Regions from separate parts of the Pseudarthrobacter sp. NPDC092202 genome, predicted to be linked through region 1. Evidence: riboswitches for the same ligand, from Rfam matches in the RefSeq annotation. Region 1 holds a riboswitch; each other region holds the start of a gene.
What was found. Region 1 has a riboswitch for cyclic di-AMP ahead of ACIQF4_RS14035 (C40 family peptidase). Riboswitches for the same ligand answer to the same signal wherever they lie in the genome.
Positions count from the first base shown of each region.

Region 2: it holds a riboswitch for cyclic di-AMP, as region 1 does, so the genes downstream of both, ACIQF4_RS19480 (M23 family metallopeptidase) here and ACIQF4_RS14035 (C40 family peptidase) in region 1, are expected to answer to the same signal.
Region 3: it holds a riboswitch for cyclic di-AMP, as region 1 does, so the genes downstream of both, ACIQF4_RS05385 (LysM peptidoglycan-binding domain-containing protein) here and ACIQF4_RS14035 (C40 family peptidase) in region 1, are expected to answer to the same signal.
Region 4: it holds a riboswitch for cyclic di-AMP, as region 1 does, so the genes downstream of both, ACIQF4_RS19535 (NlpC/P60 family protein) here and ACIQF4_RS14035 (C40 family peptidase) in region 1, are expected to answer to the same signal.

Region 1 covers NZ_JBIVRG010000009.1:23,072-30,359, reverse strand. The annotation lists gene ACIQF4_RS14045 (HNH endonuclease) at 1-151, opposite strand, end outside; gene ACIQF4_RS14040 (NlpC/P60 family protein) at 430-1,212, opposite strand; gene ACIQF4_RS14035 (C40 family peptidase) at 1,365-2,060, opposite strand; cyclic di-AMP (ydaO/yuaA leader) riboswitch at 2,131-2,304, opposite strand; gene ACIQF4_RS14030 (M23 family metallopeptidase) at 2,441-3,265, opposite strand; cyclic di-AMP (ydaO/yuaA leader) riboswitch at 3,276-3,517, opposite strand; gene ACIQF4_RS14025 (metal-dependent transcriptional regulator) at 3,624-4,319, opposite strand; gene serC (phosphoserine transaminase) at 4,623-5,753, shown strand; gene ACIQF4_RS14015 (DUF3027 domain-containing protein) at 5,957-6,697, opposite strand; gene ACIQF4_RS14010 (cold-shock protein) at 6,704-7,087, opposite strand.
Region 2 covers NZ_JBIVRG010000019.1:5,370-12,657, forward strand. The annotation lists gene ACIQF4_RS19455 (efflux RND transporter permease subunit) at 1-398, shown strand, start outside; gene ACIQF4_RS19460 (metal-dependent transcriptional regulator) at 574-1,278, opposite strand; gene ACIQF4_RS19465 (SURF1 family protein) at 1,482-2,354, opposite strand; gene ACIQF4_RS19470 (DUF3105 domain-containing protein) at 2,357-2,992, opposite strand; gene ACIQF4_RS19475 (DUF305 domain-containing protein) at 3,020-3,694, opposite strand; gene ACIQF4_RS19480 (M23 family metallopeptidase) at 3,697-4,092, opposite strand; cyclic di-AMP (ydaO/yuaA leader) riboswitch at 4,512-4,691, opposite strand; gene ACIQF4_RS19485 (cytochrome c oxidase assembly protein) at 4,880-5,848, opposite strand; gene ACIQF4_RS19490 (helix-turn-helix transcriptional regulator) at 5,891-6,310, opposite strand; gene ACIQF4_RS19495 (cytochrome c oxidase assembly protein) at 6,521-7,288, shown strand, end outside.
Region 3 covers NZ_JBIVRG010000002.1:424,478-431,765, reverse strand. The annotation lists gene ACIQF4_RS05400 (ribonuclease Z) at 1-162, shown strand, start outside; gene ACIQF4_RS05395 (APC family permease) at 159-1,601, shown strand; gene ACIQF4_RS05390 (YdiU family protein) at 1,598-3,073, shown strand; gene ACIQF4_RS05385 (LysM peptidoglycan-binding domain-containing protein) at 3,208-4,059, opposite strand; cyclic di-AMP (ydaO/yuaA leader) riboswitch at 4,063-4,266, opposite strand; gene ACIQF4_RS05380 (dienelactone hydrolase family protein) at 4,537-5,508, shown strand; gene ACIQF4_RS05375 (lytic transglycosylase domain-containing protein) at 5,617-6,957, shown strand; gene ACIQF4_RS05370 (TraR/DksA family transcriptional regulator) at 6,977-7,288, shown strand, end outside.
Region 4 covers NZ_JBIVRG010000019.1:16,893-24,180, forward strand. The annotation lists gene ACIQF4_RS19520 (copper resistance protein CopC) at 1-505, shown strand, start outside; gene ACIQF4_RS19525 (hypothetical protein) at 578-1,057, opposite strand; gene ACIQF4_RS19530 (transglutaminaseTgpA domain-containing protein) at 1,432-3,783, shown strand; gene ACIQF4_RS19535 (NlpC/P60 family protein) at 3,984-4,784, opposite strand; cyclic di-AMP (ydaO/yuaA leader) riboswitch at 4,790-4,988, opposite strand; gene ACIQF4_RS19540 (alkaline phosphatase) at 5,519-7,057, shown strand.

The sequences.
Region 1 (7,288 bases):
ACGGGCGGCCCAATATCTCCTGGGGGCCCACCACGGGATCGTCACCCTCAGCAACCACACTGGCTTTACCCGTGAGCACAAGCACCAGCGCCCGGCGGAACGTGATAACCGCCAGCGGTTCATATCCAGCATTCAGAACGAGAGTGCGCATGCACGTACCTCTTCACGGCCGCACCCGTCAGGGGCACGAGGGCCGGCTGCCCTCGGCATGTCCGGGCTATGGATCGACACCACAAGAGTAAACATAGAAGCCCACTATCAGCTAATCGCGGTTTCCCAAAACTGCCGTGTCGGGCCAGCGGGCGTATCGGGCGGCCGGGGGCTGCGCCTGGCCGGTAGCCACCCAACCGGCGTTTAAAAGCAAGAACCCCTGCCGCCAGGGCAGGGGTTCTTGTGCCGCCCCTGTGGGACGGCCTAGCGCGGAGCTAATTAGTTCACGCGGATGAAAACGGGGCCGGAGCCAACGTTGGCGCTGAAGACGACCGTCTGGTTTCCGTTGTATCCACCGTGGACGGCCTGGCCGTTGCCCGCGTAGACAGCGATGTGGGCCATGCCTGCGCCACCGTCTGCGTAGTAGATCAGGTCGCCGGGCTGCGCTTCGGCGGCGCTTACGGTGCGGCCCAGGGAGAGGTAGCCTGCGGGCCAGTCGTGGAAGTTGATGCCCACTGCTGCCAGGGAGTTGGTGACCAGCATGGTGCAGTCCTGGGTGACACCCAGCTGGGCGTACGCTGCCGAGAGGATGGCTGCGCCCTTGCCGCTGGCGGAAGCAGCAGGAGCTGCAGCGGGCGCGGAGGCTGTGGTTACCTTGGCGGTTACCTTGGGGGCTGCAGCAGGCTGGGCGGCGGCCGGAGCCGGCTCGGCTTCCTTGACCTCAACAGGCGCGGGCTCTTCCTCGACAACGACGACAGGCGCGGGCGTGGTGGTAACGGCCGGCTTTTCGAAGGTGATGGCGATGGTGGAGGCAGCGGAGATCGGCGCCTCGACGGAGGACTCTACTTCCAGGGTGGACGCGGGGGCAGAGTCGCGCTGGACGCTGGAGTCAGCTGCGTTTGCAGCGATGCCGCTGGTGAGCACCAGGCCGGAAGCGGCGGCGATAACCGCTGCCTGGCGGCCCATGCCACCGGCGTTGTCGCCAACAGCCTTGGCAATAACAGCGATTGAGTTGGTCTTGGTGACTTCGGCGCGATGCCGTGCGGTGGCACGAGTAGTCATCAGTTCTCTCTTTCGTTTTCCTCAGGCCGTTGTGGGCACCAAGGGGTCTGGGCCTGCCGGCATCTTGGGGGTACGCCGGCAGGCCCCGAACGGGGATGTGGTGTGTGGAAAGGGGTGCAAAGAAATAGTTCTTGGGCCCGAAGGCCCAAGAACTATTTGTTGATCGTGAAGAAGGCGGAGCTTCCGGTGGCGGCTACCGAGTGGAGGAGCGTGCCCTGGGAGGGGTTGAGCGCGCTGATCATCATGCCGTTGCCCACGTAGATGCCCACGTGCGCGCCACCGTTCTGCATAACCAGGTCACCCGGCTGCGGAGTGGAGGTGGGCGTCATTGCGGTCCAGGCGTTGACGCGCGGGATGCTGATGCCGGCCTGGGCGTAGACCCACTGGGTGAACCCTGAGCAATCCCAGCCGTTGGGGGTGGTGCCTCCCCAGACGTAGGGACGGCCGATGCCGGTGTATGCGAGTGCGGCAATGCCGGAGGTAGAGGCCGAGGAAACCGTCTCTGCCAGCTTCTCAGCTGCAGCTTCGGGAGCCGCTGCGGTGGAGGCCGTCCGGGTAGCGGCAGCAGTGCGGTCCTCCGAATCGGTGGACTGCGCCCGCACGGGAGCCGGCTTCGGTGCGGCGGTGGTCTTCACCACGGGACGCTCGAAGGAGACAGTCGCGGTGGGTGCTGCGGTGACCGCCAGGGCGGACTGGGCAGACCCGGACTCGGTGGAAGCGGAAACGCCGGCGGTGGTGTCCGCGGCGTTGGCAGGCAGGCCCATGCTGAGGATGAGACCGGAAGCAGCTGCGATAACCGCAGCCTGGCGACCTACTGTCCCGGCATTGGCACTAACAGCCTTGGACACTGTGTCCAAGGGGTTGGTACGAACCGTTTGCGCACGGTGGCGCGCAGAATGATGGCGTGAAGACACGAAGGTAGCCTCTCCCAATGCCTGCGAGGTGAGCTGTCGGATTCGGATGGGAGTCACCCGGCCGCGCGGCTTCCAAGGAAGTTTTGCGACTTAACCCCAAGGCCTTCGCTGAAGCAAAGACCAAAATTGGTTCCCCCGCCCCTGCCAGACGATGAAATGCGAACGGACCTTGAGCGGTGGCAGAGCTAGGCAATCCGCACAAGAGCGTCAACTTCGGAAAAGTTGACGCGAGTTAGACGGTACAGCAGTTTTCGGTGAATGTCACATTCAGGTCACGGCGGGTCACGATGATTCGATAGCAAACCATCATTTGACTACAGCCAGCCCGTGGGATCGACGACTTCGCCGTTGACCTGCACCTCGAAGTGAAGGTGGCAGCCGGTGGAAGCACCCGTGGTTCCGCTGAGGGCCAGGACATCGCCCCGGGAGACCGTCTGTCCCTCCGTGACGCTGATGGACGAAAGGTGGTTGTACGTGGTTTCCAGGCCGTTGCCATGGTCCACCACCACCCGGTTTCCACCGCCGTACTGGTGCCAGCCCACGAACGTTACGGTGCCGGTGGCAGCCGCCAGCACCGAGGTGCCGCATTGGGCAACGTAGTCCTGGCCGCGGTGGAAGTCACCCGCGCCGCCGGTGATGGGGCTGACCCGGTAACCGAACGCGGAGGCAGTGGAGAGCGCGGCCAGCGGAGCGCCGAGGCTTCCGGCCGAGGCCGCGCGGGACACCGAACCTGCGGACTGGGCGCTGAGCAGCTGCTTCAGCTTGCCATCGGGGTCTGCCTGGGTCACCACGGCAGAGCGGCTGAAGTCGATCTGGGCGCCGGCCTCCGCGGATACCTGCGGCTGCGGGGTAACAGCAGATGCTGCCACCGGGGTAACGCCGCTTGCGTTGTCGGTTGCCATGACGGGACTTGTTGCCGGAACGGTCACGGTCAACACCAGGCCGGTGGCAGCAAGAGCGATTCCGGCCTTCTGTGCGATCCCGCTGGCTGCGGCAAATTCGGTGATCTGCCGGAAGGGTCCTCGACGGCGGCGGGCGTCACGGTGCGGATCGCGGGGGCGTTCCGTGGTGATGACCTCGACAACGCGCGGCGTTGAAACGGGAGACGCCGCGCGGCGGCGCCCCTTGGGGGTCTCTATGGACAAGAAGGGTTCCTCTCTGGAAAGCCTGCGAAGTTAGCTGTCGGATTCGGGTCAGAGAGTTCAAAGACCCGGTCCGCCTAGGCAAGCCCGGCACAGAGGTATCCCCGGAAGGATCCTTCACTGGAAGAGGCTTGCTGCTGACGGACTTCACCCCAAGGCAGTCCCCCGTCTGCCGGTTGTGGTTCCCCCGCCTCTGCCAGTAATGACTCGTGCACCTGATCCGCTGGCAGAGCTCGGCTCCGGATCAGGTAACGCTTTAGTATCTACGCTTGCGTTTAACTATAGGGCCAGAAGGCCCAAAGTAACAATTCCGTTATCTTTGGCTGATGCGCTCCGAGCGGGTACAGCGCGGGAGTTACCGGATGGCGACGAAGACGTGGGCCGCCACCTCAGGCGGCAACTCCAGCGCACCTTCGATGCCGGGCACCCGGACCGAAATGTAGTCCCCCACCCGCTCCAGCGAGACTGCGGCTCCCGGACGGATTCCGCCCTCGTCCAGCTGGACCAGCAGCTCGGGCTCCACCTGGATCGGCTCAGCCAACCGGCTTACGGTCACCTCCGACGCCGGGCCATAGGACTTCATTGCTTCAAGCAGGCTGATGGCGCCGTCAGCGAAGCCTGCGGACGCCTGGCCCCCAAGGGCAGCCAGGCCAGGGATAGGGTTTCCGTACGGTGACTCGGTCGGATGGTCAAGCAGTTCGTAGATGCGCCGCTCCACGCGTTCGCTCATAACATGCTCCCAGCGGCAGGCTTCGTCATGGACGTACGCCCAGTCCAGGCCGATAACGTCCGCCAGCAGCCGCTCCGCCAGCCGGTGCTTGCGCATCACTTCGGTAGCGCGCTTCCGGCCGGTTTCCGTCAGCTCCAGGTGCCGGTCGCCGGAGACAACCACCAGGCCATCCCGCTCCATCCTGCCGATGGTCTGGGAGACCGTGGGTCCTGAGTGGCGCAGGCGTTCGGCGATCCGGGCCCGGAGGGCAACGATGTTCTCTTCCTCAAGCTCCAAGATGGTCCGAAGGTACATCTCCGTAGTGTCGATCAGATCCGTCATCCAGCTCAGCTCCTCGAGCGCAGTACCTTGCGTTGTCCCACCGTATATCGCCATCCGCGCGACGTAGTCCGTTGGAAAGCTTAGCCTATTTTGACTTTGTCCGAATAGTTGGCGGCCGCCGCCGGGGCCCGTCCCAACGTCTTGGTCTCTGTCTCAATTTCTGGACTATGACGGTGCCGGTTCCCGCCCCACCGCCTGTTCAGGCAGAATGAGGGGGGCCGAAAGTCGCAGTCACAGCCGACTGTCCGCCAACCAACCACCCGTCCGGACCCCAACCGCGTCCACGCCGACATTGGAGCACCTGTGAGCGAAAACAGCATCACTATTCCCGCCGACCTCCTGCCCAAGGACGGACGGTTCGGCGCCGGCCCGTCAAAGGTCCGGCAGGAGCAGATCGATGCGCTTTCCGCTGCTTCCAAAACCATCCTCGGAACCTCGCACCGGCAGGCTCCGGTGAAAAACCTGGTCGGGTCCGTACGCGAGGGCCTCAGCCAGTTCTTCCGTGCCCCCGAGGGCTATGAAGTGGTCCTCGGCGTCGGCGGTTCCACTGCGTTCTGGGACATTGCCAGCTTCGGCCTGGTGGAGCAGAAGGCCCAGCACCTCTCGTTCGGTGAATTCGGGTCCAAGTTCGCTGCCGCCACCAACAAGGCGCCCTTCCTGGATGCCTCATCAATCATCAAATCCGAACCAGGTACGCGCCCTGCTGCCCAGGCTGAAGCGGGTGTCGATGCCTACGCCTGGCCGCAGAACGAGACTTCCACGGGCGTCTCCGCCCCCGTGAAGCGGGTAGCGGGTGCCGACGAGGGCGCGCTGGTGCTGGTCGACGCGACGTCGGCCGCCGGCGGCCTGGACGTGGACGTGGCGGAGAGCGACGTCTACTACTTCGCCCCGCAGAAGAACTTTGCCTCCGACGGCGGACTCTGGCTTGGCCTGTTCTCCCCCGCCGCCCTGGACCGCGCGGCGCGTATCAAGTCCACCGACCGCTGGATCCCCGATTTCCTCGACCTGCAGACCGCAATCGACAACTCACGGCTGAACCAGACCTACAACACGCCGTCGCTGTCCACCCTGGTGACACTGGATGCACAGGTGCAGTGGCTGAACGGCAACGGCGGCTTGGACTTCGCCGCCGCGCGCACTGCCGATTCCGCCGGCCGCATCTACAGCTGGGCCGAAGCTTCCGAATTCGCCACCCCGTTCGTCACCAACCCGGACGAGCGCTCCAACGTCATCGCCACCATCGACTTTGACGAGTCAGTGGATGCAGCCGTGGTGGCAAAGGTCCTGCGGGCCAACGGCGTCGTGGACACCGAGCCCTACCGCAAGCTCGGCCGCAACCAGCTGCGCATCGCCACTTTCGTGGCCATCGAGCCCGACGACGTTTCTGCGCTGCTGGCCAGCATCGACTTCGTGGTGGGCGAACTGCGCAAGTAGCGGTCCGCCGGCAGTCCGGCCGCGGCTCACCAAAGGGTCGCGGCTCACCGAACTGGGGGCGTTACCGAACTGCCGGGCCTTACCGAGCTGCCGGGCCTTACCGAGCTGGGCAGGGCATTAATGTACGACGGCGCCGCCCGGGAACAGTCCCGGGCGGCGCCTTTGTGTACGTGGTGAAGACTGCATCCTGAGGTGCGGCCTGCCTAAGGCCTGGCGGCGCTGTCCTCAGTGGGCTGGGCTTCTACAGGCTGGGCTTCTACAGGCTGCGCTTCTACAGGCTGCGCTTCTGCGAACGGGGCGGGCGCACCCGGGGCGGCGGCTCCGGCTTCAGCGGGCTCGACGACGGGCCCGGTTCCGGCAGGCTCCGTTGCGGCCGCGTCCTGGCTCCCGGCCCCAGGGGCGCCGTCTTGGGCTTCACCTTCTGCCGGATTGCCTTCCTGCCCGCCAGTTTCCGGATTCCCTACCCGTACCTGGTCCTGCTCCTGGTCCTGTTCCTGCTCGTCCTCGGGCCGGACGCGTTCAGCCCACGGCACCCACTCCGGGGCAAGGATCGAATCTTCCGACGGCAGCAGGCCGAGCTCGCTGACCGTGACCACCTTGGAGCGGGAGTTGCGGGTAAGTACCGCATACCACTGCCAGCCCAGGTAGCCAGGCAACCTGGATTCAAACAGGTGCGTTACCAGGCGGTCGCCCTCGCTTTTGGCAGCCAGGTGGCGGCCAATGGTGGGCGCCGCCGTGATTTCCTCCACAGCCGAACGCGCCGTGTCCACGGCAGCGGCGAGGAAGGCATCCGGCTTCCCTGTCCGCCATGCCGGGACGCCCGCTCGGCGCTTGGACACAGCCCTGGCCCCTGCAACGGCCGGGCCGGCGGCGCCCGGGCCACCCGTCGTCGTGCTGTCCTGTTCCGGCACAGCTGGGACCGGCTGTTCAGCTTCGGGGTTCATCAGTGCCTAAACGTCCAGCTCGTCGGCAACCTTACGCAGGGCAGCGGCGATGGCCTTGCCCTTGTTGCCTTCCGGGTATTTGCCTGCGGAGAGGGTTCCGGACAGATTATCCAGGACCGTCACCAGATCCTGCACGAGAGGAGCGAGGTCCTTGGCACTGGGCCGCTTTGCCTTGGCAATGGAGGGTGTCTTGTCCAGCACGCGCAGGCCCAGGGCCTGGGCGCCCTTCCGGCCGTCAGCCACACCGAATTCAACCCTGGTGCCGGCCTTAAGCTCTGTTACGCCCTCGGGCAGCGACGATTTAGGCAGGAATACCTCCTGGCCGTCCTCGCCCGCGAGGAAACCAAAGCCCTTGTCCTTGTCATACCACTTGACCTTGCCGGTAGGCACGTAATCAACCTTCTTCGTTCTGCGTCTTCTGACACGGCCGCCCGCCACCGCATCCGCATTGCTGTGCGGGTTTAGGGTATGGCGGCTGCAGACCGTGTTGGTCTATCCCTCAAGGTTATCCTGCCCACCGCCCTATTCCTGCTTTAACCCGCCCCGCGGAGCCATTCAAGGGCTCCGTGCAGCAACGTTCACGCCGGAGGG
Region 2 (7,288 bases), on a different contig from region 1:
TGGAGTCGGCGCTGGAGGACCTGAAACCGGGCCTTTCGGGCATTGACGTGGACAGCAGTGTCTACCGTCCGGCGTCCTTCATCCAGTCCGCGGTGGAGAGCCTGGGAATTGCGCTCTTCGTCAGCCTGGCGCTGGCGGCTCTCCTGCTCGGGATGTTCTTCAGGTCCTGGCGAGTCGCTTTGGTGGGACTGCTGGTCCTGACGGTATCCACAGTGGCCGCCCTGCTGGTGCTGTTCGCGCTGGGGGTCGGATTGAACGTCATGGTGTTCTCCGGCCTGGTGCTTGCCCTGGTGGTGGTGGTGGGAGACCTCGTGACCGACCTGAACGGGCTGCAGCTCTACCGCAGCCAGGAGGAGATTCCCGGCAACGGCAGCACGCGCGCGGGGAACTGGTCCTAAGACCTCACCGCAACAGCCTGGACCTTACGGCTTTCCGCGCCCGGCCGCCATCATCTTTGTCCGCCGCCCACGAGCGGGAGAGCACCGGTGGTCAGAGGTCGAAGGCGGCGGCAGCCAGCGCCGTGACCCTTAGGCAGTGACGAAAGTACTGACGGCGGCTATGGCCCACATAAGCTCATGAGCGCTCAATCCCCGCTGCTGCAGGAACCACCCAGACCGCGTCCGCCGCTTCAGTTCCAAGCGTGATGTCCTGCCCGCTGCCGGTCATTCGGACGGTTGTCCCTGCCGTGAAGGGCTTCCGTTGGCCGGTGGTGAGCTTGGTCCCGGGAGTGAGGCCAAGGCGGGAAAAATAACGCAGCAACTTCGGGTCAGTGTCCGATACCCGGCAAATGACCACGTTTTGTCCTGGCTGTGCGGCAGTGAGCTGGCTGGCTTCGGGGCGGTTTACCTGCCCGTCGGCTGTGGGGATGGGATCACCGTGGGGGTCCGTGGACGGGTGTCCCAGCAGTTCATCCATTCTGGCGATCAGGTCTTCGGAGGCCGCGTGTTCGAGCTTTTCGGCCTCGTCGTGGACTTCATCCCAGGTGTATCCGAGTGTCTGCACCAGAAAGGTTTCCAGGACTCTGTGCCGGCGGACCATGACCAGGGCGTACCGCCTCCCGTCGGGAGTGAGACTGACACTGCTGTACTTGGCGTGTGAGACCAGGCCCTGGAGCGCGAGCTTTGCGATACCCTCGGAGACCGTGGACATGCTCAGGCCCAGCCGGTCCGCCAGCAGCCCAACGGTGACCGGCGCATCCGACCATTCATTGGCGGTGTAGAGGAGCTTCAAATAGTCCTGAGCGGCAACGGTCAGGTCAGAACCGTCGGCCTTAGCCATTGCCGCGCCGCCCGCCCTGCAGAGAGCCAGTGAGCCGTCCCTTTGGGGGAAGGATGGTCAGGGCCAGGGGCTCAGTCCTTGAGGGCAATCGACGCCGTGCGCAGCAAACGGCCGCCCAGGGTCCGGTCGTCGCCTCTGCAGCGGATCCGCCGGCCCGGCTGCGGCTGGCCGTCAGGTACTCCACGGCTGGCTGGCCTCCGCTCTTAGAGGCCCATGGCATCCAGAAGAGCATCTTCCTCGTCATCAGAGCGTGGGCGGCGTGCTTTGCCCTGGGCACGGTGTTGTCCGGGTTCGGACGGTTCCTCAAGTTCACGTTCCTCCCGACCGATGCGGGCCTGTTGCCGGGCCATGTAACCGAACCCGACAAAGGCCAGCACGCCGAAGGTAATCCACTGCATCGCGTAGGACAGGTTTGACCCTTCCTGCACCTTGGGTGGGGCGAGTTGCTGAGGCGCAGTTTCCGGCGGGGGCGTTTCGGAAGCCATGAGGCCATAGCTGCCTGTCTTCACAGGGTACTGCAGCTGGCGGGCATAGGAGGTCAGGTCGATGCTGGCCAGTTGCCCTTCCGGAGCAGCGCGGTCCACGTCGGCTTCTGAGGGTTTGATCCGCACCACCGCAGTGACGGTTCCAGTCGGCGGTGCAGGAACCATATCAGGGTAGCCGGGCCGGTTGTTTCCGATGGGAACCCAGCCGCGGTTGATGATGATCGTTTCGCCGGTTAGCAGACGGAACGGCACCACAATCTCGTACCCTGCGGCAGAGTAGTTGGGCCGATTCCGCACGATCCGCTGGTCTTCGGCGAGGTACTGGCCTCTAACGGATACGGTCGTCCATTTCGCGTCCGGCTCGGCGTGATCAAAATAGCGGCTGGCTTCTTCGTAGGGCACAGGCGGCTTGTCGTAGTTCTGCTGGACACGGCGGATTTCGGTGACTGCCTGGTTTCGCCGGTCCATCTGCCAGTTACCCAGCCCTATGCAGGCCGCAGCGAACAGAACGGCCAGACCCAGGATGCCCACCCACCGCCAGGACAGCAGGAATCCGTAGGCCCTGGGCTCCCGGTCCTTATTTGGCAGCAATGTCAGCCCTGCACGCCGCCGGAACAAACAGCCCCGGGCTCGGGTGCCTGCGCGCCTTGCCGGTATTTTTTAATGAACGGTGCCAGGCGTTCGTCGCTGCCGCTGTCCACGGCGAGCTGCTTGCCCCACGCTGTTGCGACCACCGGGGAGACCTGCCCCGGAACGGGGCTGGCCAAGAGGTAATCCTGTCCGACGGCCAGCGAGGTTAGGCTGGCGATCTGGTCCGTGGGCAGGTCGGGGCGGTAGGTGAGCCAGACGGCCCCGTGTTCGAGGGAATGCACTGCCCGGGTCTGTTCAACGGGGGCGGTGTAGATCCCGCAGTTCGTCCAGACCGGTGCATGGTCTCCGCCGGTGGCCGGAGTCTGCGGATAATTGACGGCCCCGCTGGTGTGGTTTCTGGACTGGTCCGGATAGTCCTGCTCACCCTCGATCGGGCGGGCCGCAGCGGCATTGAGCTGCTCGCGCTGCTGCACCTCTGCCACAAGGACAAAGGTCACTGCGGCAATGATTGCGAGCACGACCGCCGCGCCGGTGCCGTAGATCAGCCAGGCCCGCCGCCTGTCGGCGGCCCGATGCCTGGCCTGCACTGCAGCTAGGAGCGCTTTGCGGTCCTCACCGGCTTTCGGTTTTCCGGACATCGGCGGTCTCACTCTCTTTTGGGGCGGTCAAAGTCGGCCACGGAGCTCTTCAAGGGCCCTGATTTCAGCTGTCTGTGCTTCGAGGATACGGGCAGCGAAGTCCCGTACCTTTGAGGTTTCCGCCAGACGGGTACCGGCGGTGGCCATTGCAACGCCACCTTGATGATGGCGGATCATCAAATCAACGAATAAACGCTCCGCCTCCGCACCTGAGGATTCGCGCAAGGCCTGCATCTGTTCCTGGGTGGCCATGCCTTCCATGGTATTTCCGCCACCGGCAGCTGGGGCACCGTGCGAGGCACCGGCCCCGTCATGAGTACCATCTGCCTTCATCCAGGCCATCGGCGGCGCTGTCCCGGTCTGGGAGAGCCCCCAGTCCTGCAGCCAGGCAAACATCTGCCCATTTTGATGCTGCTGTGCAGTGGCAATGTCATAGGCAATCGCCCGGACCTCGGGGTTCTCGGACTTGTCCCGGATCAGCAGGGCCATCTCCACCGCCTGGGCATGATGGGTCTGCATATCCCGGGCAAACCCGGCGTCCGGGCCGGCGTCCGGGACTACAGTGGGCGCGGCGGAAAGCCGCCCCAAGGCAAAGAAGCCCAGCGCGGTGAGGGCCACAACCGTGACAAAAACTGCCCACAGCCGTTTCCTGGGCAGCACCGACGTTGCCTTGGGCTGTTCGCGCGCCTCCATGTCGGTCATGCTCAAAGCCAGCCCTGGGGATCCACGGTCACGCCGTTGCGGACGATTTCGAAGTGCAGGTGGCATCCGGTGGAGTTTCCGGTCGTGCCGGCACCGCCGAGCCGCTGGCCCTTGCCCACCACGGCTCCGACCGGAACCTCTATCGACGAAAGATGGTTATACGTGCTCTTCATCCCATTGCCATGATCCACCACGATGCGGTTCCCTCCGCCGTTCTGGGACCACCCGGCCTCCACCACGGTGCCGGAGCCGGCGCTGAACACTGCGGTCTGGCAGGAGGCCACCAAGTCCAGTCCGGTATGCAGTTCGCCGGACCCGCCGGTGATCGGGCTGGTCCGGAAACCGAACGGAGACGAAATGGACATGCTGGCCAGCGGGGCGGCCAAGGTGGCATCCACGGGTACAGCCCCTGGCGGTGCCGCCGCTGCATCGGGAGGAACTGCGGCCGGCGTTCCGGCAGTGGATCCTGTTCCGGCAGGCGCCGGTGCCGCAGGCCGTTCGGCCGGACTGGTTCCGACGTCAGTGCGTGGATAGGTGATGACCGCCTGCGCCTGCGCCGCAATGGCCGGTGCAGCCTCAACGGCCGCCGGCGGGGCGGCTGGGACGGGTCCGGCAGCAACTAGGCCGGCATGCGCGGCGGGTATACCGGACGCGAGCATAGCGACGGCAGCAAAAGCGGAGGCCCCGGGAAGCCAGGCAGGGCGCCGGGACGGGGCGTGGGGACCGGACCGTCCCCGCGGCCCTGCAGCACCTGCGCGGGCTCGGGAGCGGTCTCGGGGCAGGGCACGGCGGCGGCCGTGGCGGGAGGGGAGCACAGCTATCCTTTCAGGTCGCCTGCGAAGTTAGCTGTCGGGTTCGGGCCAAGGAAAAAAGCCCGGACGCAGCCCCGTCACCGGCCCGCAGGGCCGCTGCCGAGTGTGCGTCTTCACCCCAAGGCAGCAAGCTGCCGTGAGTGGGTCCTCCGCCCCCGCCGTAAAGGGTTCGTCGTCTGGCACCGCCGGCGGGGCTGAGCATGCGGAGCCGAGGCTTAATACAGAAAAGCCTGAATCAATGCTACCTAACCGAACGAGAATGTCACAATCCGATAACAGCAGGAAAAGAAAGCTACTTCTACGCTTTGTAAAACTCGTCTGCAGATATCTTCATACGACCAGACCCGGGGGTCAAGTCGGACGGCGCTGCTGATCAGCGGTGACGCTCAGGTCTGTCTGCCAGGTGCTGCAGGTAGCTGTTGTAGGCGTCCAGCTCGGGGGTTCCTCCGGTCAGCTCGGCCCGCTCGATGCTGGCGTTGGATCTTGCCTCCTCGCGCTGCCACCGGACCAGGATGAACATCAGCAGGAGCACCCCGGGCAGCTCCCCGTAGGACCAGGCCAGTCCGCCGGCCACGCCTTGGTCCGTCATCGGGTCGACATTCCATCCTGGAGGGGGTGCGGCGAAGAACTTCACCATGGGCGTGGTCGCCATCATGACGACCACCCCGAAGAAGGCATGGAGCGGCATCTCCGCGAAAATGTCGACCATCCGCCCGAAGTGTGTCTGGCGGCTCGGCAGGGGATCGGCGGAGATTAACGGGACAGTGAAGAGGATCCCGGAGATCAAAAACAGCAGTTCCAGGCCGACGTGGCCGTACCAGCTAGGCAGCAGCAGGTCCGCCAGGCCCGAGAAGTACACGCCGTAGAAGCTGAGCAGGAACAGCGGGACCATGAAGGCCGGGTGAATCGCAATGCGCCCCCAGCCCGAACGCAGACCCCACAGCGCTGCCTGAAGGACGCGGCGGCCGAGCCTGCCGTGTGGTGTGGCACGCAGCAGCAGTGTTCCTGGTGATCCAATTACCAGCAGCGGTGGAACGGCCATCATGAGAGTCAGTTGCTGGAACATGAAGATGGAGAACATCCGCAGCCCGTACCCTTCGATACCGGCTCCCATGACCACGAGGATGGCCAGACAGCCCACCAGGAAGGAACAGGTCCGCACCACGGACCAGCGCCGGCCCTGCCGCCACAGCCGGATCGCCCCTGCAAGGTAAAACACCGCGGCCAGGAGCGTCAGGGCAGGGATCAGCGGTACCGGCTGCAGGTTGGGCGCCAGGTATTCAGTAAGCGACGGGGGCAGCGAAGGAAGCCAGACCGGACCGGTGATCTCCGGCTCAGACATGGCAGCACCGGCGGCCGCACCGCGCAGACACAGCGGCCCCTATCAGCCTGGCTGGGCGGTTTCGACCGCGCGCAACCGGTCCTTCCCTGTATGGCCCACGTGGGTCAGGCCAAGATCGAGCAGCATCCGGACGTGGGAGTCTGCCAGTGAGTAGTAGGCCATTCTGCCCGAGCGGCGCACCTGAACAACCCTGGGCCCGCGCAGCAGGCGCAGGGCGTGGGAGACGCCGGATTCGCTCAGCCCGGTGGTTGCTGCCAGGTCGCAGACGCACATTTCCCCTTCGAGGAGGGCGATCAGGATCCTGACCCGGCCAGGGTCCGAGAGCAGCCCGAAGATCACCGCCAAATCGGCCACGTCCGAATCTCCAGGCATCCGGGACCGGACCGCCTCGACTTTGTCTGCATCGACGAGCCGGAGGGAACACTCCGGCCCGGAAGGGGCCAGGGGTGGGATCTGCGTCATCCATCTAGGCTACCTTTATGTGCTGAATCTGTGATCTGCCCCGGATACGTGCGGAAGCGCACGAGGCCCGCGGCCCGGGGGAACGCACGCCGACACGCGCGTTTAACGTGTGAACAACTCTACAGATAATCTGGTGTCGCGCGCGGTGTTTCGTTTCGCGCTCCGTCCCCGCCCTTCCGGGACGCGGCCAGGACCAGGTTAGGACGTATCGTGGCGCTCAAAGCCTCCACTTCACAGGAGAGGACAACTGTTTCACCCGGGCCGGTCTGGCTGGCGGCCGCCTGCGCAGTTGCCTTGGTGGTCGTCCTTGCTGCGACCGCCTACGGCAGGGGAACTCTTCCGGCCGAGACCCGGGACCCGGGGGCGCTGGTTCAGTGGGGCTACGGCCTGGCGCAGACAATACACAACCTGGCGGCGGCGGCAACGATCGGCGGGCTTGTCTTTGCCGCTTTCATTCTCCCGCCCCTCAAAAGCGCCGGCCGGGCCTCCCGAACCGGTGTTCGCCGGCAGGCCCCGGCAACAGGGGCTGAGCACCCCGCCTTTACCCGGATCATGGTCCTGGTTGCGACCACCAGCATCATCTGGACCTTCTCGGCGCTGGCGGTCCTGGTCCTGGGCTTCGCGGACATCGCCGGCGTCCCGGTCTCCGGCAGCCCCGAATTTTCTGCCGGCCTTGTCGCCTATATGACAGAACTGCCCAGCGGAAACGCGTGGCTGTCGGTCGTGATCATCGCAGCAGTGGTAGCAACAGTGGTGTTCGGTGCCCGCTCGCCGGGGCCCCTGGCGGCCGCGGCGCTGCTGGCCATCGCAGGACTGGTTCCCGTCATCCTCATTGGCCATGCCTCCAGCGGTACCGACCACGAACAGGCCACCAATTCCCTGGGCCTTCACCTGGTCGGGGTGTGCCTCTGGTTCGGCGGACTGATCGCCCTCACCGTGGCCGGAACAGCCCTGGGCAAAGACACAGCAGCGGTCCTT
Region 3 (7,288 bases), on a different contig from region 1:
CGCGCGGGTTCTGCTGCAGTCATCGCGGCTGAGGACCTGCAGCGCATCCCCTTCCCCCAGCGGCGGCGCTTATCCCACGGCCCCGCACTGCGCCCCGGGCCAGCCGTTGCAACAAAGCCACGTCCCTCATCCAGCCCAGCCAGCCTTGGAGGCCACTCATGAGCGCAGCTTCAGAAGAAGTGTCGGATGTTACTGCCCACGGCAAGGAGCCCACGCTCAAACGGGTGCTGGGACCCAAGCTCCTGCTGCTGTTCATTGTGGGCGACATCCTCGGCGCCGGCGTCTACGCGGTAACCGGGACCATGGCCGGCACCGTAGGGGGAATCGTCTGGCTGCCGTTCCTGCTGGCCTTCGTGGTGGCAACGCTCACCGCCTTCTCCTACCTCGAGCTGGTCACGCAGTATCCGCAGGCGGCGGGCGCCGCGCTGTACACGCACAAGGCGTTCGGGATCCACTTCGTCACCTTCCTGGTGGCATTTGCCGTGGTCTGCTCGGGAATCACCAGCGCGTCCACGTCTGCGAACGTCCTGGCGCAGAACTTTTTCGGCGGCCTTGAGATCAATGGCTGGATGGGGGAGCCCGGGCAGGGAGTGATTACCGCGGTGGCCCTTGGATTCATGCTTGTCCTGGCTGCCATCAACCTGCGTGGCGTGGGGGAGAGCGTCAAGTTCAATGTTGTGCTCACAGTGGTGGAAATGGCAGCACTGTGCATCGTGATCGGTGTCGGGTTCTTTGTCATGGCCCAGGGGACGGGAAACCCGGGCGAAATCTTCGTCTTCAACGACTCCCAGGACAAGGGGCTCTTCCTCGCCGTGACCGCAGCGACGTCCATCGCGTTCTTCGCCATGGTGGGCTTCGAGGATTCGGTCAACATGGTGGAAGAGACCCAGAACCCCGAAAAGATCTTTCCCCGCACCATGCTCACCGGCCTGGGCATAGCAGTACTGCTGTACATGCTGGTTGCTGTGTCCGTGGTAAGCGTCCTCTCGCCTACGGAGCTCGAGGGAATCCGGGAAGCCGAAGGCGCTGCCCTGCTGGAAGTGGTCCACAAAGGCTCGCCGGACTTCCCGATCGACAGGGTCTTCCCCTTCCTGGCCGTCTTCGCCGTCGCCAACACGGCTCTCATCAACATGCTCATGGCCAGCCGGCTGATTTACGGCATGGCCCGCCAGCACGTCCTGCCCGGCGCCTTGGGGAAGGTCCTTCCCGTCCGGCGCACCCCGTGGGCAGGAATCGCCTTCTCCACAGTCCTGGCTTTGGGCCTCATCCTCTACGTCACCAGTGATCCCGAAAGCAACATCGTGGCCAACCTGTCCGGCACCACCGCCTTCCTGCTGCTGTGCGTTTTCACGGTGGTCAACGTGGCCTGCCTCGTGCTGCGCCGCAAACGGGATCCCCACCGCAAGGTGTTTTTCACATCCCCGGGCCCTCTGCCGCTCGTGGCCGCGCTGCTCTGCGCCTTCCTGGCCGGCCCGTGGGTTGGCAGGAACATCATCCAGTACCAGATTGCCGGCGGACTGATGGCCATTGGAGTCATCCTGTGGCTCATCACCTGGCTGATCAACCGGCGCACCAATGACGGCGATAGGGTTAATCCATGACTGCAGCAGCAGAATCAACTGTCACCTTCGAAGGCTTTTTTGCCCGCGACCTGCCGGAACTCGCCGTGCCCTGGCAGGCAGAGGAAGCGCCAGAACCCACGCTCCTGGTCCTTAACGAAGTCCTGGCCGGCGAGCTGGGGCTGGCTCCCGAATACCTGCGGACCACCGAAGGCGTCCGGCTCCTTTTGGGCAACCACGTCCCGGCGGGCGCCACGCCCGTCGCCCAGGCCTACGCCGGGCACCAGTTCGGCGGTTACTCGCCGCTGCTCGGCGACGGAAGGGCGCTCCTGCTCGGCGAACTTCCGGACGCCGGCGGCCGCCTGCGCGACGTGCACCTCAAAGGCTCCGGCCGGACACCTTTTGCCCGGGCAGGCGACGGCCGCGCCGTCGTCGGCCCCATGCTGCGCGAATACCTGGTGAGCGAGGCAATGCACGCCCTGAACATTCCCACCACACGGGCCTTGGCGGTTGTGGCCACAGGACGCCCGGTGCGGCGGGACACCATGCTGCCCGGCGCCGTTCTGGCACGTGTGGCCAGCAGCCATCTCCGGGTGGGCAGCTTCCAATACGCCCGGGCCACAGACAACATGGAGCTCCTGCGCCGGCTCGCGGACCACGCCATCAGCAGGCACTACCCGGCCGCAGCCCAGTCTGAAAACCCCTACCTGGAACTGTTCGCCTCGGTGGTTGCCGCCCAGGCCCGGCTGGTGGCCCGGTGGATGCTGGTGGGGTTTGTGCACGGCGTCATGAACACGGACAACATGACCATTTCGGGCGAAACCATCGACTATGGGCCCTGCGCCTTCATGGACGCTTTCAACCCCGGTGCCGTGTACAGCTCCATCGACGTCGGCGGGCGCTACGCCTACGCCAACCAGCCGGTGGTGGCCGAGTGGAACCTGGCGCGGCTGGCGGAGGCGATGCTGCCGCTCTTCCACGAGGACCAGGAACAGGCGGTCGCGCCCGCAGTGGAGGCGCTGGGGAAGTTCCGCGGCCAGTACAGCGACGCCTGGTTCGACGGCATGAAGGCAAAGCTGGGCATCGCCGCCGGCCCGGCCGGAAGCAAGGAAGGCGACGAGGCATCGGAACTGGTGGACGGGGTCATCGGCCTGCTCAAGGACGGACCTGTCGATTACACACAGTTCTTCCGGAGCCTTGGCCAGGCAGCCAGGGGAAACACCAGGCCGGCGCGCGGCATGGTCCTGGACCTCGCCGCCTTTGATGCTTGGGCTGAGCGCTGGGCCCGCCTCAAGCCCGACGCCGGTCTGATGGACAGCGTTAACCCGGTGTACATTCCCCGGAACCATCTGGTGGAGGAAGCGCTGGCAGCAGCAACGGAGGGGGACATGGGCCCCTTCAGCCGCCTCCTGGAGGTGGTGAGGTCCCCGTTCGAGGAACGCGAGGGGCTGGAACGCTATACCGAAGGTCCGCCGGAAGACTTCGGCACCTACCGGACCTTCTGCGGTACCTGAGGCGGGCACGGGAGAACCGCGCGGAGGAAGTCCCGGGGAGACAGAACAAGGGCGGCAGCCGGGAGAACCCGGCTGCCGCCCTTGTCTGGAGTGGCCTGGCCCTTACGGGCCAGCTGCGCCTGTGTCCGTGGTGACTATGCCACGCGGACGAAGGAAGCGCCGCTGAGCCAGCTGATGGAGTGAACCTCGGTCTGGTTGCCGTTCACGCCGCCGCTGACAACCTGGCCGTCGCCGGCGTAAACGCCCACGTGGCCGGCGGTGATCACCAGGTCGCCGGGGGCGGGGGTGCCCACGGTGGTGCCGTACTGGTAGAACTGGCCGGGGGCAAGGTCGCCGACGGACTTACCGACCGTGCGCAGGGCCTTCTCCACCATCGCGGTGCAGTCCTGGATCTGGCCCAGCTGGCCGTAGGCGTTGGCCAGGATGGCTGCTCCGGCGCCGCTGCCGGTCGCTGCAACCGGTGCGGACGCGTAGGACATGTTCATGCCGGTGTTCGCCGGGGTAGTAACAGCAGCGGTCTGGACCGGAGCCGGTGCCGGTGCTGCAGCCGGTGCAACGTAGGCTGCGGCCGGGGCGGCAGCAGCGGTTCCGGCGGCGGGAATCTGGATCTGGTCACCGGGGTAGATGATCGTGGAGACAGAAAGCCCGTTGGCCGACAGGACGTCATTCAGGCTGACGCCGTAAGCGGTGGCAATGGCACCAAGGGTGTCGCCCGATACAACCGTGTGGGTGTTGCCGGCTGCTGCGGCGGGGGCCGCGGCTGCCGGAGCAGGGGCGGCGTAAGCCTGGACGCTAGCGGTCTCGGTGGTGTCCGGACCGTTCACACCGGCGTGAGCCGGGGCTCCGACGCCGAAGGCAATGCCGGAGGCTGCTGCCACGGCGAGAGCCGGACGGCCCAGGGACTTGGCCGAAACAGACAGTCCCTCGATCACGAGGGAGCGGGCCGGGGTTGCGCGGTGACGGGCGGTGGTGGAATTTTTTGACACAGTTGATCGCCTCTCCCATGCCTGCGGGGTGAGCTGTCGGGTTCGGGTTGGAGATACCCGGCCGGTAGCTACTCCGAAAGGAACGGAGGCGCTATCGACTTAACCCCAAGGCCTTCAAAAAGGCCGCGGAAACTTGGTTCCCCCGTCCCTGCCAGCTGGAAAGCGATTGGTTCCCGGGTCAGTGGCAGGGCTCGGCATACTGATGGGAATGTCCCGTCTGAGAGGGACACCTGAAGACCATAACCCGACTTACCACCCATTGTCACATTTGGATAACATGCGAGGCGCGGCTCTCAATTACGCAATCAAGTGGATTTCGCCATCTCATGGCGATCCAGTCCAGCCAGGCAGGCGCGCCGGGTTTTTGAAACGTGGGATTTGTCACAAAGTAGTAAAGGAAGCGCCGCACCCGCCATGGGAGCTTGTTCTCACGTTCCCGGGGGAGGAGTATGTTCGGCACCCCGAGGAGGCACTGTGATGCAGCTTGGCAAGTATGAGAGATACCTGATTGAGGAATTCTTCGACGATTACAAGTCCGGTGCGCTGAGTCAGCGCACCTTTACCCGGCGCGTTGCGTTCATTACCGGCAGCATGGCGGCTGCAGCGGCGGCGATGCTGCTGGTGGGGTGTACCCCCAGCGAGGTGCCGCGGAGCACCGACCCCATGCCCACCCCGGAGCCGTCCCCGACGTCCGCTGCCGGTACGGCGGGATCGGGAGCGGTGCCCGGGGCAAAGAGCCCGCTCTCCGTTCCGGAGGGGGAGCCAGGATTGACGACGGCGTCCATCCAGTTTCCGTCCGGCAGCGCCTCCGTCAGTGGGTACCTGGCCAGGCCGGAGCGGGAAGGGCGCAGTCCTGCCGTGCTGATCTGCCACGAGAACCGCGGGCTGACGCCCCACATCGAAGACGTGGCCCGCCGCTTCGCGAAGGAGGGATACGCCTCCCTCGCCCTGGACCTGCTCAGCCGTGAAGGCGGGACGGCAGGCATGGACCGCGATGCTGTTCCCGGTGCGCTCACCCAGGCAGGCGCCCAGCGGCACGTCGCCGACTTCGCAGCGGCGTTGGAGTACCTGCGTGCCCAGGACTTCGTGGAGGGCGGACGCATCGCCATGACCGGCTACTGTTTCGGTGGCGGCATCACCTGGCAGGCGGCAGCGGAACTGGACGGGCTGAAAGCTACCGCGGCGTTTTACGGGCCCGCACCGGACCTGGCAAAGGTGCCGGACATCAGGGCAGCCGTTTTTGGCGTCTACGCTGAACTCGACCAGCGCATCACCGGCCCCATGCCCGCACTCAAGGATGCACTGGCAGCATCCGGCGTTGTCCACCAGCTCACGGTCTACCCCGGGGTGGACCATGCCTTCCACAACGACACCGGGGACCGCTACAACGAAGCCCAGGCTACGGCGGCGTGGAACGACACCCTTGCCTGGTTCAAGGAACATCTCTAAGAAACGGGCGTCCCGGCCCTGTTCCGCGAAACCGAACTTCCTCCGCTCCATAACGATGTAGAAACGCCCTCCTTCAACCTGCGGATCAAGGCGGTAGGCTTCCGGACTATGTCCCGGTTCGTCACCAAATCCAGGGCGCCCCTGCCCGTGGCGCTTCTTTCGTGTGCCCTGGCAGGAAGCCTGTGGCTGGTGCCGGCAGCCGCCGCGGACAGCAGTCCCGGGGATTACCCGTCCTGGGAGGAGGTGCAGGACGCGAAGGACAGCGAGGCCGGGAAGGCCGCGGAAATCGCCAAGATTGATGGCCTGCTCTCCGGCCTCCAGGAGCAATCCGAGGCCGCCGGCTCCGCAGCGGTGCAGGCGGCGGCGGAGTATGCAGCCACCGACGCGGCATTGCAGGCCGCCGCTGCCAGGGTGGAGGCCCTTGCGGCGCAGGCAGTACACGCTGACTCGGAGTCGGTCCAGTACAGGAAGGAACTTGGTGCGCTGGCGGCCCAGTCATACAAGACCGGCGGCACGAACATGGGGTTCTTTGTTGCCCTGGACGCTGTACAGGCCAACACCGTGCACGGGCTCAACGTGGTGCAGATCGTGGGGGACAAGACCGCCGCGCTCGTGCATAAGGCGCGGGCCGCAGGGGAAATTTCTGCTGCACTGGCTGCCCAGGAACAGGCCGCAAAGGATGAGCGCGGACGGCTGGCCCTTGAAGCGGAAGCGAGGCTCGGAGCGGCCCGCTCGGCCCAGGACGGCCTGGCCCGCAAGTCGGCGGACGAAAAGGAGCGGGGCGCGCAGCTGACAGCGCAGTTGGCGTCGCTCAAAGGTACGACGGCGGAGGTGGAGAACGCGTACCGGCAAGGCGAGGCGGCGCGCGCCGCCTACGAGGCATCCCAGGCGGCCAAACGGGCCGCCGCCGAAGAGCAGTCCCGCCGGCAGGCCGAAGCGGCAAACAGGCCGGCGATGCCCGCCGCCCGCCCCGCGCCTGCTGGTCCTGCGCCCGCCCCGGCTGGTCCCGCCCCGGTTGATCCCGCTCCCGCTCCGGCTCCGGCAAACCCTGCCCCGGCACTTCCTTCCCCTGCAGTCCCGGCGCCCGCCCCGCCCAGCCCGCCGCCCGTCGTCGTGCCTTCCCTTCCCGGCGGCGCGGTCAATGACCCGGCAGGAGCCAAAAACTACGCCTCCGGCAGGCTGGGCGCGCACGGCTGGGGCCAGGACCAGTTCCTTTGCCTCGCCCAGCTGTGGACCAAGGAATCGAACTGGCTGACCACCGCCACCAACCCCTATTCCGGCGCCTACGGAATCGCCCAGGCCCTCCCGCCGGGCAAGTATTCAAGTGCCGGCGCCGACTGGCTGACCAGTTACCGGACACAGATCGACTGGGGACTGGGCTACATCCGGGAGCGTTACGGCTCGCCCTGCGCCGCCTGGAACCACTCCATGGCAAAGAACTGGTACTGACCCCGCGTAGGCTTTTCCCATGCCCGACTATGAACGCTTCCGGATGATGCTCGAGGAGGAGCGGGAACGGAAGGTGGCCCTGCTTCCGGCGCTCCGCGCGGACATCGCCGCCGCCAACTCGGCACGCCAGGATTCGAACGTGGACGACGAACACGACCCCGAAGGCTCCACTATCGCATTCGAGCTGTCCCAGGCGTCAGCCCTGCTGAAGCAAAGCAGTGCGGGGCTGGACCAGGTTGACGCAGCCCTGGCCAGGATCGCTGCCGGCACGTACGGGACCTGCGCCGTCTGCGGGGAAGCCATCGCCGAAGGCAGGCTGGAGGCACGCCCC
Region 4 (7,288 bases), on a different contig from region 1:
GTCCACATCCCCGGACCGGGACGCTACGGTGACAGCCGCCCCCGACACCGTGACCCTCACCTTGTCGGAACCGCCCACGGATTCGAAGAGCCTGAACCTGAGCGTGATCACCGTGACCGACTCGACCGGAAAAACGCTCAGCGACGGACAGGTCACGGTGACCGGCCCGACGATCTCAACCAAAGTCGCCCCGGGAAGCAACGGACCCTACACCGTGTTGTGGCGGACGGTCTCCTCCGACGGCCACCCCATCGAGGGAAACTACTCCTTCACCGTCCAGGACCCCGCGGCGGTGCCAACGGCCTCACCGGCAGCGCCAGTATCGGAGTCCGTGACAGCATCGCCAACCCCAAGCGCCGCGGCAAACGCGATGCCCCAGGCTCCCCGCCCGGATGACAGCAACGGTCCACTCGTGACAGGGATCGGCGCTGCCATCATCGCCGTCCTGGGAGGCATCCTTTACCTCGCCCGCCGCCGCCGGGAGCGGCCCGGCAACCAGGGCTGACGCTACGGGGGACGTTCCCATTCGCAGCCGCCGTGACAGGGCACCGGAAAGGTGCCCTGTCACGGCGGCTTTTTATGGCGCGGTCTCGGGGTTTTGCGCGTGAAGCCGGGCCTTCGCCGACCGCCTGCGGCCCGTGTACCTGGCCACGGCGGCAACCAGAACAGCCCCGGCCATCAGGACGAATGCGGCAACGCCCACATAGAACAGTACGGAGGACACCGGCGGCGCAGGGGCGGACGCATCCGCAGCGGCAATGATGGTCAGCCAGTACGCGACGGTGGCCCCTGTCCATATGAGGCCCGCGCACGCTGTCAGCCACGACCACCGGGAAAACCACGCCGTGCCATCCCGGTAGGACAAGGCGATGGCTATCGCCACTACCCCGGTCACTGCCAGGAGCTGCATGCCGAGCACATACGGCCCGGCAACCAGACCGACGGGAACGCCTAAACCGCCCAGGAGTACCAGCCGCTTGGCACCGAGGGGCATCCCGGCCGCCACTCCCTGGTCCCCGTCAGTTCGCGCCCCCTGGCTTGTCGTCTTGTCTGGCACGGTCGAATCCATGAACTTCCTCTTAAATATTAGGCCCGGACCGAAGTTCCGGGCTGGTGCCGGACCAATGGTGCGGCGGATGATTGCCTTCCCCGACGTTACAGCATCAGCTGGATCGAACACGGTGGTGGTGACCTCAACAGGTTCAAGCACCTATCCGTTAGCGGAACCTTCCACTCGATCAACACGTTGGAATGTCAATCCAGTGATTTCTCCCGGCGCAGCTCCCAGGGATTCTTCCTTGGCCTGCATAAGGAAGGTTTCCATGACCACAATCGATCAGCGCTCCGCGGGCAGGAAACCTTCCACCGTTCCGCCGACCGTCCTGTTCCATCGGCCTCCCCTTTTTCCATAGCGGAAAGAACATCGTCTCCATGGAAACCGCCACTGCGACGGACCGCCAGACGCTTCCGGAGCCCGACCCGCAACAGCGGCGCTCCCTGAGGCAAAGCAACCACGCCGCGGAGAGTCAGCGGCACTTGATGGTATCGCTGGCCGCCCTGGTGGCAATGGTCCTGGTATCGCTGAGCATCCATGGAGTCCTTGACGGCTGGGGCTGGCTTCCGAACGTAATGTTTACTGCCGCTGCCGTATTGACGGCGACAGCAGGGACACGGAGCCTCCGTTGGCCCCCGGTCCTGAGCCTGGGGGCGGGCCTTTTGACCCTTGCCGGGGTGCTCGTCTGGCAGTTTTTCCGTGACCAAAGTTTCCTGGGCATTATCCCGGGCTCTCAGGCCACGGAACGTCTTGCGTCTTTGCTCGAAAACGCCGAAACCACCGTCGCCTCAGAGCTGGCACCGGTGGCGCCCGGCGAGGGCGTCCTCTTGATCACCTGTGCCGCAACCGGCCTGGCCGCACTGCTCATCGATACCCTGGCCATCACCTGCAGGATGCCCGCGACCAGCGGAATACCCCTGCTGGCCGTCCTTTCCATCCCCGCAATCATCCTTCCTGACAGCGTCGGTGTTCCCGCATTCACTGCAGCCGCCGCAGGCTACATCTTCCTCCTGGCTACCGGGCAATGGCGGGAAAGCTCTGAAGCTCAAGGCCGGGCAGCGCACCGGACCGCCGGCTACCTCACGCAGGCCGCAACCATCGGGGCGGCCGCGCTCAGCCTGGCCCTCGTTCTGCCTGCCATGGTCCCGGGATTCACCACAGGAACGTTTCCGCAGGGATCCCGCCTGCAATGGTGGACGGCAGCATCCGGGCTCGACCCGAGCGTAACCCTGGGAAACTCCCTGCGGGAGCCCGACGGTTCTGGCCGGATCACCTATGCCACCACCGCCAATGAGCCACTGTATCTGCGGCTGACAACGCTGGAGGACTTCTCGGGAAGGCGATGGCAACCGGACCAGCGCATGGATTCCCGCCGCACCGGGATCAGGCAGATGGGCATCAGTGCCGGCCTTCCGGTCGGCAGCGGGAACCTGACCACCACCCGGATCGATACCCGAAGCTTTACGAGTCCATGGTTGCTCGCCCCCTATGCCCCACTGAGCATCACGGGAGTCGACGGCCGGTGGACATGGGATCCGCGAACACTGACGGTATTGTCGGCTACAGGGGAAACTTCGGCCGGGCAAAGCTACCAGGTGACCAGTTCAGTACCGGAATTGACGCGTGAAGTCCTTGCCGGCAGCGCACCTGTGGGGAATGACGAAGTTGACGCCCGGTTTAGTTACCTGTCCGAGGATCTTCCGACAGTCGTCAGGGAAACGGCGTCGAACCTCACCTCGGACTTGATCAACCCCTATAACAAAGCAATGGCCATCCAGAATTACCTCCGCGGCGGTGACTTCACCTACTCCCTCCAGGCCCCTGTTGAAGGAAACTACGATGGCACCGGCCTTGAAGTCATTGGACGGTTCCTTGAGGTAAAAGCCGGCTACTGCGTCCACTTCGCCGGTGCCATGGCTGTCATGGCAAGGCTGGCCGGGATCCCGAGCCGCGTCGCAGTCGGTTATGCACCAGGGGAACCAACCGGAAACACCGTTATGGTTGGCGGTGAACAGCTGCCCGAATTCGCCGTTGATTCCAAGGATGCCCATGCCTGGCCTGAGCTGTACTTCCGCGGTGCCGGCTGGGTGAGGTTCGAACCGACACCCTCCCGCGGCGTGGTCCCGGACTACGCGCAGCAACCGGCAACTCCTCCAAACCTCCCGGTAGAAGACGACCTCAGACCCGACGGCTTATCCATGCCGGACACCGGGACATCCCCGACTCCTGCCCCGGGACTTTCGGGCAGCGGCACGCCGGGCACGCCCATCCCTTCCGGCGTGGAGCCCGGCATGACGGTGGTGGCCTTGGTCCTGCTGTTTCTGGCCGCCGCGCCCTTCCTGATCCGCGCCGCCAGATCCGGTGGACGGAAGCGCCGCTTTCTCAGGTCGAATCCGCAACAAGCAGCCAGCATCGCCTGGGCCGAGACGACGGAAAGCGCCGTTGACCATGGCTACACTCCGGGCGCGGCAGAAACACCGCGGGCTTTTACCAGCCGACTGATGCAGCAGGCGCGGTTCAACAGCCAGGCCGTCGACTCACTGACCAGGCTCCGCCACGCCTTTGAGATGCAAATGTACGCTGCTGCGAAGGTACAACCCGTACCCGGGACGGTGTCTCCAACCTGGGCCGATGTCCAGGAAGTCAGGCGGGCTTTGTGGGGTTCGAAGACCCTGCCGGCGCGCCTGAGAGCCAGGCTCCTGCCGCGATCGCTACGACGCCGATACTGACCTCGTGCACAAGGCAAGGGCTGGACGCTGAGGAGAAGAAGCCGTGCAGGCCGTGTCCAAATCGTTACTAAGCGGTCGGCTGGTCAGTGCGGACAGGCCGTAGTTCCAGGAACAGCATTCGCGGCGGGTGCTGCTCAAGCGATACTGAAGGCCGGTGATTCGCCGCCCCCAAGGCACCGAATGACCGGCCTTCAGTGGATTTATTTGCCTGCGCGGACGAAGGTGACGGCGCCCTTGGACGTCATCCAGGTCAGCGGGTGGACCGCGGTTTCGTTCTTGCCGTTCAGCCCGGAGCTGAGGACCTGGCCGTTGCCGACGTAGATGCCGACGTGGCCGGGCTGCATGACCATGTCCCCGGGCTGGGGATCGGAGACCACGGTGCCGTAGTTCATGAACTGCATGGGACCGAGGTCACCGACGGGGATCCCTGCAGCGTTCAGGGCGTTTTCCACCAGCCGGGTGCAGTCCTGGATCATGCCGATCTGCGCGTAGGCCGAGGAGACCATGGTGGCGTTGACTCCACCTGCTGCCGGAGCGGCCGCCGGGGCGGCTGCCGGCGCGGCAGCAGGGGCGGGGGTGACAGTGACCTGGGCTTTGGCCTTGGCCGGCGCAGCAGCCTTCACGGCGGCGGGCGCGGCCGGAGCGGCTGCCTTGGGGGCCTGGACGGCGACCGGTTTCGGCGCTTCCACGACAGGGGCCGGCGTGGTCTTCACGGCGGGACGTTCGAAGGAGATCTGGACGGTGGCGTCTGCGCTGAGCGGGGCCTGGACCTGGCTGGCGAGCTCCAGGGTCGAGGTCGGCTCCGTGTCCCGCTGGGCCGGCGCGTCCGCTGCCTGCGCTGCAAGGCCGCTGGTCAGGACGAGCCCGGAAGCTGCCGCGATGACGGCGGCCTGACGGCCCACACCGCCGGCGTTTTCAGCGACGGATTTGGACAGGACCGCAAGGGCACTGGTCTGAACGGGGACCGCGCGGTGGCGGCCGTGAGCACGGCGAATAGACACGAAAAAGGGCCTCTCCCACTGCCTGCGAGGTTAGCTGTCGGATTCGGATGGGAGACACCCGGCCGCATCTCCAGCGCAAGGCAGGAGGCGCGGCTTCACCCCAAGGCCCGCCCGAAGCAGGCCGTCATGTGGTTTCCCCGTCTCTGCCGGACGAATGTTGCGAAGGGATCCCGGGGCAGCGGCAGAGTTAGGCAAATCTGCTCAGGAGTGCCGCATTCTGAGACCGGCACGCGTCCGACCCTACTGCAAAAACCACGGCGTTGTCACATTTGCATAACGCAAAGCAGCGATCCCCCGTCCGAATACCTGAAGGACGGCGCTAAGGACGGGGGCTGAACAATCGCGCCGCCGCCCGCCGGGAGTCGAAAAAGAACGGCCCGTCTTCCTGCCCGGTCGGCCACATAATCATTTGTGAAGTCTGAAACATGCTTTGGAAGAAGACGAAGGCGAAGCCGGAAGTGCATTCCGTCTTCGCCGCCGCTAAAAGGCTTCTGTTCAGCGGCTGCCTTTGGAACAGGCCCCACTGATGGGCGCACCGGTTGGTAGGACCGGGCGGGCCAGCCGGATGAAGGCCGGGTTGTCCTTAACTGATTCAATGCCCCGGAACATGCGTATCCTTTCTGAACGGATCTATTTCCATTGGCTCGAGAAACCCTCGGGTAGTGCTATGGCCGCGGTACGGTTTGAGGCAAAGGCGATATAGCCCCCCGCCCCTGACAGGAAAGCACCCTCCGATGACACAAGTTCCGGCCGACGTCACGCCCGCCGACCCTGCACGGAAAAGACGCAGGATCATTTGGGTCGTCCTGGCAGCCGTCGTGGCCACCGTCGTGGCCACCGGGCTGATCTCGTCCGCGGTGTTTACCGCCACCAAGCCGGCACCTGGCACAGCCCAGAACGTTATATATCTGCTTGGTGACGGCATGGGCCGCACCCAAGTCACTGCCGGCAGGGAGCGTTTCTACGGTGCCGAGGGCAGGCTGGTTATGGAAACCCTCCCGGCCCACGGTTCTGTCAGTACCTATGCTGTGCAGAAAAACTCCGGCCAGCCGGGGCAGTCTGACTTCGCCCCGGAACTGGTCACCGATTCCGCCGCTGCAGCCACGGCGTGGGCCTCCGGGGTGAAAACCTACAACGCCGCCCTCGGGGTGGATGCCACGGGCCATGTGGTGCCGACCATGATGGAGTTGGCCAAGCAGACCGGCTACCGCACTGGCAGTGTCTCCACGGCCGAAATTACCGACGCGTCCCCGGCCGGGCAGATGAGCCACGTCCTGTCCCGCGGCTGCCAGGGACCGGACTACTCCGCGGACGCGTGCCAGGACACAGAGATCACCGGTGAGCCGCTGCCGACCAGTGATGTCCGAGTAACCCCGATCGCAGACCAGATCGCCCGCAACGGTACCGCGGACATCATCTTCGGCGGCGGCCTGCGCCGCTTTGACGCCTCGGATGAAACCGAGCTGAAGGAGCAGGGCTACTCGATCCTGGGTTCGGTTTCCAGCCAGATTCCCGCGACCCGGGACGACCTGAACGGAGCCGTGGGGGAGAAGGTCTTTGGCCTGTTCAACAAGGGAAACCTGACCGTTGAAAAAGCCAAGCAGGACGACCCCGGAGCTCCCCAGGCGAAGGAGCCGTCCCTGCCGGAGATGACAAAGAAAGCTCTTGAGCTTCTAAACCAGCAACAGGAAAGCAGCGGCAAGGGTTTTTACCTGCAGGTTGAAGGTTCCTTGATTGACAAGCGGTCCCACGACAACGACGCGGCCCAGACACTGGAGGAAGTCAAGGCCTTCGACGATGCCGTCGCCGCAGCCCTGGACTTCGCCAAGAAGGACGGCAATACCCTGGTCATTGTTACCGCCGACCACGAAACCGGCGGTTTCCACATCATCGAAAAGGGCTCCTTCACTAACGCCGAAGCAGCCGCGCCCCCGGTCAACGTCGATTCCGGGAACGCCGCCAATAACTCCACCCCGACCCGGTCCGACGGAAACTTCAAGGACCCGGAACGTTCAACCGGTATCAGCAACGGTGCAGGCGCAAAGGACCAGCAAAACTTCGGCCCTGCCACCTTCCGGACGCCGAGCGACCCGCCCCAAGTCAAGGACGGTTCAAAGGAAGCCAGTCTTTGGCTGAGCTACGCCTCCGGCAACCACTCCGGTGCAGACGTGCCCGTTTACGCCTACGGCCCAGGCTCGGAGCAACTGCAGGGCAGCGTGGACAACACCGATTTGTTCGACATCGTAGGTAACGCCCTGGGCGTCCTGGGCTGACCGCAGCGGAAAACCAGAACTGCAAACCTGCCACGGCCACGGCCAAGCCCGACGAGGCTTCCGCACGCCTCAACCCGCCGGGCCAGGTGATGCAGGATAACGGGGACCTCGATAAAGCCCGGTCCAAGCTGTTGCCAAGGCGTCGACATTAAGGACAACTGAACCCGGGAGCCTCCTGGGGGAGCTTGTTTTTCCCCCTCCGCCACTGGCTGACGGCCAGTAGAAAAGGGT